DNA from 2 places in the Rubrivivax sp. JA1055 genome. Region 1 is predicted to be linked to the other one. Evidence: predicted binding sites of a transcription regulator. Region 1 holds the regulator's gene; the other holds the start of a gene.
The links. Region 1 encodes sigma-54, which starts transcription at its own class of promoters, with help from an activator protein. Its sites were predicted from a motif close to TGGCANGNAANCTGCTTT; they were not measured.

Region 1 (3,415 bases):
CGTCGATCAGCGGCCACAGCACACGCTGGGCGAGCCGGCTTTCCAGGTTCAGCGCCATCGCGGCGCGGGCGTCGCCGTCGACGAAGACGCCGCCGCGCACGGCCTCGGTGCGGCAGCCGGTGATGCGGGCGGCCTCGTCGGCCAGCAGCGGCTCGACGCCACCGGCGCAGGGAAGGAACAGGGAGACGGTCATGACGGCGGCGCGACGGACGAAAGCGCTGGACTGTAGTCCAGCTGCGGCGGCGGCGGCGCGTTGTGGCGGAGGACGCGGAGGACGGGGTCAGGAGGACGGGAGGACGGGGTCAGGTCTCGCAAGACCTGACCCCGGGCTGCCCGGGCTGCCTCAGCTGCGGCGGCGGCGCGTCGCGGCGGAGGACGGGGTCAGGTCCTGCGGGACCTGACCCTGGGCTGTGGTCGCGTCAGATCGCCCGGCGCAGCGAGGCCGGCGCGATCTTCAGCGCCTCGCGGTACTTGGCGACGGTGCGGCGCGCGACCTGGATGCCCTGCTCCTCGAGCATCTGCGACAGCTGGCTGTCCGACAGCGGCTTGCTGGCGTCCTCGGCCGAGACGAGCTGCTGGATCAGCGCCCTCACAGCGGTGCTCGACGCGTTGCCGCCGGCCTCGGTGTTCAGCGAGCTGCCGAAGAAGTACTTCAGCTCGAAGGTGCCCTGCGGCGTGGCCATGTACTTGGCCGTCGTCACGCGCGAGATCGTGCTCTCGTGCAGGCCCAGCTCGTCGGCGATCTCGCGCAGCACCAGCGGCTTCATCGCGATCGCGCCGTGGGTGAAGAAACCCTTCTGGCGCTCGACGATGGCCTTGGACACACGCAGGATGGTGTCGAAACGCTGCTGGATGTTCTTCATGAACCAGCGCGCCTCCTGCAGCCGCGACGACAGCCCGCCGGCGCCGTTGCGCTGGCCGCGGATCGCCTGGGCGTAGAGGTCGTTGATGCGCAGCTTGGGCATCACGTCCGGGTTCAGCAGCACCTTGAAGCCGCGCCCCGACTTCTGGACGATGACGTCGGGCACGATGATGTTCGACTCGGCCGGCGCGAACGGCCGCCCCGGCTTGGGCTCGCAGGCGACGATCAGTGCCTGCGCCTGGCGCAGCAGGTCCTCGCCGGCGCCGGTGGCGGCGGTCAGCTTCTTCACGTCGCGCCGCGCCAGCAGCTCCAGCGAGTGCTCGCAGATGCGGATCGCGACCTCGCGCGCCTCGCAGCGCGGCGTCGTGCGCAGTTGCAGCACCAGGCACTCGGACAGCGAACGTGCGCCGACGCCGGTCGGCTCCAGGCTCTGCAGCCAGCGCAGCGCGCACTGCAGGCGGTCGGCCAGGGCCTCGCGCTGCTCCTCGTCGTCCAGGTCCAGCATGTCGGCCAGGCGCGCGGCGATGTCCTCCAGCGGGTCGGCGAGGTAGCCGTCGTCGTCCAGCGACTCGATCAGCACGTGCAGTGCCGCAGCGTCCTCGGCCGACAGCCGCATGCCGGCGATCTGGCGCCGCAGGTGGTCCTGCAGCGTGCCGGCGCTGGCGCGGCGCTCCTGCGGGTCGAGGTCGTCGTCGCCTTCGGGCGCTGCCGCGGCCGGGGTCTCGCGGATGCCGTCGAAGTCGTCGCGCTCGGTGCCGTTCTCCCAGTCGTCGCGTTCGGTGGTGCCGAACTCGGCGGCGTCGACCTCGGCCGGTGCCGGCTCGGCGGCACCGTCGCCGTCGTCACGCTCGGCGACGCGGTCGACGGTGGCACGTTCGGCCGGCGCGTCGAACGGTGTCGCCGCGTCCTCGTCCATCTCCAGGAACGGGTTCTGCTCGAGCATCTGCTCGACTTCCTGGTGCCGCTCCAGCGTCGACAGCTGCAGCAGCCGGATCGACTGCTGCAGCTGCGGCGTCAGCGCCAGATGCTGCGACAGGCGGACTTGGAGGGAGGGCTTCATCGGCCGCGCGTCACATCTTGAAATGCTCGCCGAGGTAGACCTTGCGCACCTCGGCGTTCTCGACGATCGCCTGCGGCGTGCCTTCGGTGAGCACGCTGCCCTCGCTGATGATGTAGGCGCGGTCGCAGATGCCCAGCGTCTCGCGCACGTTGTGGTCGGTGATCAGCACCCCGATGCCGCGCGACTTGAGGAAGGCGATGATGCGCTGGATCTCGATGACGGCGATCGGGTCGACGCCGGCAAAGGGCTCGTCGAGCAGGATGAAACGCGGCTGCGTGGCCAGCGACCGGGCGATCTCGACGCGGCGGCGCTCGCCGCCGGACAGCGCCGGCGCCGGCGAGTCGCGCAGCTTCTCGATCGACAGGTCGTGCAGCAGCTTGTCCAGCAGCTCCTGGATCTGCGCCGGCTTCAGCGGCCGGCCGTCCGGGCCCTGCTGCAGCTCGAGCACGGCGCGGATGTTCTCCTCGACGGTCAGCTTGCGGAAGATCGACGCTTCCTGCGGCAGGTACGACAGCCCCAGGCGCGATCGCTGGTGGATCGGCAGGCGCTCGACCGGGCGGCCGTCGATGCGGATCTGGCCGGCGTCGGCACGCACCAAGCCGACGACCATGTAGAAGGTGGTGGTCTTGCCGGCGCCGTTGGGGCCGAGCAGGCCGACGACCTCGCCGGCGGCCACCGACAGGTGCACGTCCTTGACGACGCGCCGCTGGCCGTAGCTCTTCTGCAGGTTCTCGGCTTCGAGCCGGCTGCCCGCGACGGCGGTTTCCATCAGCGCTGGCCCCCGAGCGAGCGCGCCGGCGCCAGCGGCGCGGCCGAGGCCGGCGCGGCCGGCGGCGTGGCCGCCTTGTCGCTGCGCGGGCTCAGCACCGCGCGCACGCGACCGCTCGGGTTGGCACGGGTCGTCTCGCCGCCGGCGACGCTGAAGGTCTCGGCGGTGTTGTCCCAGACGATCTGCGAGCCGGTGATCTCGTCGGCGACGACCGCGCCGCGCAGCCGGCGCACCGCGCCGTTGCCGATGAAACGCAGCGTGTCGGCGCGGCCGTCGTACTCGATGCGGTCGGCCACGCCCTCGACGACCTCGTCGACGCCGTCACGCTTCTGGCGGTAGCTCGCCGGGCGGCCGGCGCTGCCGATGGCGGTGGCGGCGCGGTAGCCGTCGGCCGTCTCGCGCAGCTCGACGCGGTCGGCGCGGATGACCATCGTGCCCTGGGTGATGACGACGTTGCCGTTGAACTCGACGAGCTGGCGCTGCAGGTCGACCGAGCCCGGCCGGTCGGCCTCGACGACCATCTGGCGCTCGCGGTCGGCGCGCTCGGCGGCCGCGGCGGCGCACAGCAGCGCCAGCACCAGCGGTGCGGCACGGCGGAGGAGGGCGAAACGGAGCGTCATTTTCGGCACGAAACTTGCAAGCATTCTAGCCACAAGTTCGTGCCGTCGAACAGGGTTCGCGGGCCCCGCGTTGCGAGGCCGATGCGCCGGATCAAGACCCGGCG
Region 2 (3,415 bases), on a different contig from region 1:
CCTGCCGGCGGCACAGGAGCGGGCGCTGGTGGCCGCCGGTGCGCCGCTGCGTGCCGACGTGCTCGTCGTGCCGCACCACGGCAGCCGCAGCTCGTCGAGCGAGGCCTTCGTCGACGCGGTCGCGCCGCGGGTCGCCGTCGTGCAGGCCGGCTACCTGAACCGCTTCGGCCACCCGGCGCCGGAGGTGAGCGCGCGCTTCGTCGAGCGCGGCATCGTGCTGGTGCGCAGCGACGAATGCGGCGCGTGGACGCTGGCCGCCGACGGCCGCGCGCACTGCGAGCGCGAGCGCTCGCGCCGCTACTGGCATCATCGGCCTTCCTCCCGCTGATCCCGCCTGACCCGTGTCCGCCGCTGCCGAGTCCTTGTTCGCCCAGGGCACCTGCGCCCTCGAAGCGGGCGACCTGGCCGGCGCCGAGGCCGCGCTGCGCGAGGCGATCGTGCGGCAGCCGACGCTGGCCGAGGCGCACGCCAACCTCGCGCTGGTGCTCGAACGCGCCGGCCGCGCCGACGAGGCCGAGGCCGCTTACCGCGACGCGCTGGCGCTGGCGCCGCAGGCGGCGCCGATCTGGAACCTGCTCGGCACGCTGCTGCTGACGCGCAAGCGCCGGCTCGACGCCGAGGTCGCGCTGACGCGTGCGGTCTCGCTGGACCCGGCATCCGCCGCCGCCTGGACGCACCTGGGCCTGCTCTACGCGGCCACCGGCCTGGAGCGCCTGGCCGAAGGCTGCCACCGGCGGGCGCTGGAGCTCGACGCCGGCCACGTCGACGCCGCGCTCAACCTCGCGACGCTGCGGCTGCGCCAGGGCTGCTGGGACGAAGGCTGGGCCTTGTTCGAGCGCCGCCGCTGGTCCGACACGCTGGCCGCCCGGCTGCCGCTGCCGCGCTGGGCCGGCGAGCCGCTGGCCGGGCGTTCGCTGCTCATCGGCGCCGAGGCCGGTCTCGGCGACATGATCCAGTTCGTGCGTTATGCCGCCGTTGCCAAGGCCGCCGGTGCCGGGCGTGTCGGCGTGCTGGCCTATGCGCCGCTGGTCCGCCTGCTGGCCGGTGCCGACGGCGTCGACGTCGTCGTGCCGCCGACGGCCGAGGTCGCGCCGGGCGACTGGGACCTGTGGGCGCCGGCGATGAGCCTGCCGTGGCACTTCGGCACGCGCGTCGACTCGGTGCCGGCCGCGCTGCCCTATCTGCGCCCGGACCCGGCCCGCGTCGCCCGCTGGCGCGCCGTGCTCGGTGACGCCGGCGGCCGCCGCCGCATCGGCCTGGTCTGGCGCGGCAACCCGCGCTTCGAGACCGACGCCTGCCGTTCGCTGCCGTCGCTGGCCGAACTGGCGCCGCTGGCCATGCTGCCCGGCGTGCAGCTCGTCAGCCTGCAGAAGGGCGCCGGCGAGGACGAGGCCGCGGCGCCGCCGTTCGCGCTGCTGAACCCGATGCCCGACGTCGCCGACCTGGCCGACACCGCGGCGCTGATCGAGAACCTGGACCTCGTCGTCAGCGTCGACACCGCCATCGCCCATCTGGCCGGCGCGCTGGGCACGCCGTGCGCGCTGCTGCTGCCCGACTACAACGTCGACTGGCGCTGGCTCGAAGGCTGCGCCGACACGCCCTGGTATCCGGGCGTGATGCGGCTGTTCCGCCGTCCGGCGGCGGGCCGCTGGGCCGACGCGGTGGCCGAGCTGCAGGCCGAGCTCGAAGCCGCGCTCGCCATCTGAGGCCGGCTTGCGCGGCGCGCTGCGGCCGTCATCGCCGCGCTGGCATCATCGTCGCAGCCCGCGTGCTGCATCCGTGGCCCGGCACTTGCAACACCGCGGCATCCCGCCGCAGGAGCTCCGTCCGTGTCCATCCACGTCGCGCTGAACCACGTCACGCACTACCGCTACGACCGCCGCGTCGGGCTCTCGCCGCAGGTCGTGCGTCTGCGCCCGGCGCCGCACTGCCGCACGCCCATCGTCTCGTACTCGCTGCGCATCGAGCCCGGCGAGCACTTCGTCAACTGGCAGCAGGACCCGTTCGCCAACCACCTGGCGCGCCTCGTCTTCCCGGAGAAGACGACCGAGTTCAAGGTCACCGTCGACCTGGTAGCCGAGATGTCGGTCTACAACCCGTTCGACTTCTTCCTCGAACCCGAGGCCGAGCACTTCCCGTTCGCCTACGCGCCCGAACTGGCGCACGACCTCGCGCCCTACCTGGCGCGCGACGAGGCGACGCCGCTGTTCGCCGAGTTCGTCGCCAGCATCCCGCGCGAACGCGTGCGCACGATCGACTTCCTGGTCGAGATCAACCGCCGGCTGCAGCGTGACATCAGCTACCTGATCCGCCTCGAGCCCGGCGTGCAGACGCCCGAAGAGACGCTGGCCAGGAAGTCCGGCTCCTGCCGCGACACCGGCTGGCTGCTGGTGCAGGCGCTGCGCCACTGCGGCCTGGCGGCGCGGTTCGTCTCCGGCTACCTGATCCAGCTGAAGCCCGACCTGAAGTCGCTCGACGGCCCGAGCGGCGCCGAGACCGACTTCACCGACCTGCACGCCTGGTGCGAGGTCTACCTGCCGGGCGCCGGCTGGATCGGCCTGGACCCGACCTCGGGCCTGCTGGCCGGCGAAGGCCACATCCCGGTGGCCTGCACGCCCGAGCCTTCGACGGCGGCGCCGGTCTCCGGCGCGGTCGACGCCTGCGAGGTGACCTTCGGCCACACGATGCAGGTCACGCGGGTGCACGAGTCGCCGCGAGTCACCAAGCCCTACACCGAGGACCAGTGGCGGGACGTGCTGGCGCTGGGCGATGCGGTCGACCGCGAGCTCGAACTCGGCGACGTGCGACTGACGATGGGCGGCGAACCGACCTTCGTCTCGGTCGACGACCGCGACGGCGCCGAATGGAACACCGACGCGCTGGGCCCCACCAAACGCGGCCTGGCGACCGAACTCGTGCACCGGCTGCGCGCGCACTACGGCGAGGGCGGCTTCCTGCACTTCGGCCAGGGCAAGTGGTACCCCGGCGAGCAGCTGCCGCGCTGGGCGCTGACGATCGCCTGGCGCGCCGACGGCCAGCCCTGCTGGCACGACGCCTCGCTGTTCGCCGACGAGCGCGACACGCACGCCTACACGGTGGCCGACGCCGAACGTTTCGGCGCCGCGCTGGCGCGCCGGCTGGGCCTGGACCCGAAGTGGCTGATGCCCGGCCACGAAGACGCCTGGTACTACCTCTGGCGCGAGCGCCGGCTGCCGAGCAACGTCGACCCCTTCGACTCGCGCCTGGACGACGAGCTGGAGCGCGCGCGCCTGCGCCGTGTCTTCAGCGCCGGGCTGGATGCCGTCACCGGCTACGCCTTGCCGTTGCGCCGCGAGTGGTTCGCCGGCGCCGCGGGGCCGGAATGGATCAGCGGCCCCTGGTTCCTGCGCGACGAGCGCCTCTACCTGATCCCCGG

Region 2: the regulator sigma-54 is predicted to act here: its motif matches at 1,781-1,798, upstream of LOC65_RS15740 (DUF2126 domain-containing protein).

The regions. Positions count from the first base shown of each region.
Region 1 is NZ_JAJKFP010000005.1:190,682-194,096, reverse strand. Features, by position in the region: gene LOC65_RS07605 (class I SAM-dependent RNA methyltransferase) at 1-193, opposite strand, end outside; gene LOC65_RS07600 (RNA polymerase factor sigma-54) at 420-1,922, opposite strand; gene lptB (LPS export ABC transporter ATP-binding protein) at 1,933-2,691, opposite strand; gene lptA (lipopolysaccharide transport periplasmic protein LptA) at 2,691-3,311, opposite strand.
Region 2 is NZ_JAJKFP010000006.1:1,387,801-1,391,215, reverse strand. Features, by position in the region: gene LOC65_RS15750 (DNA internalization-related competence protein ComEC/Rec2) at 1-328, shown strand, start outside; gene LOC65_RS15745 (tetratricopeptide repeat protein) at 342-1,706, shown strand; gene LOC65_RS15740 (DUF2126 domain-containing protein) at 1,830-3,415, shown strand, end outside.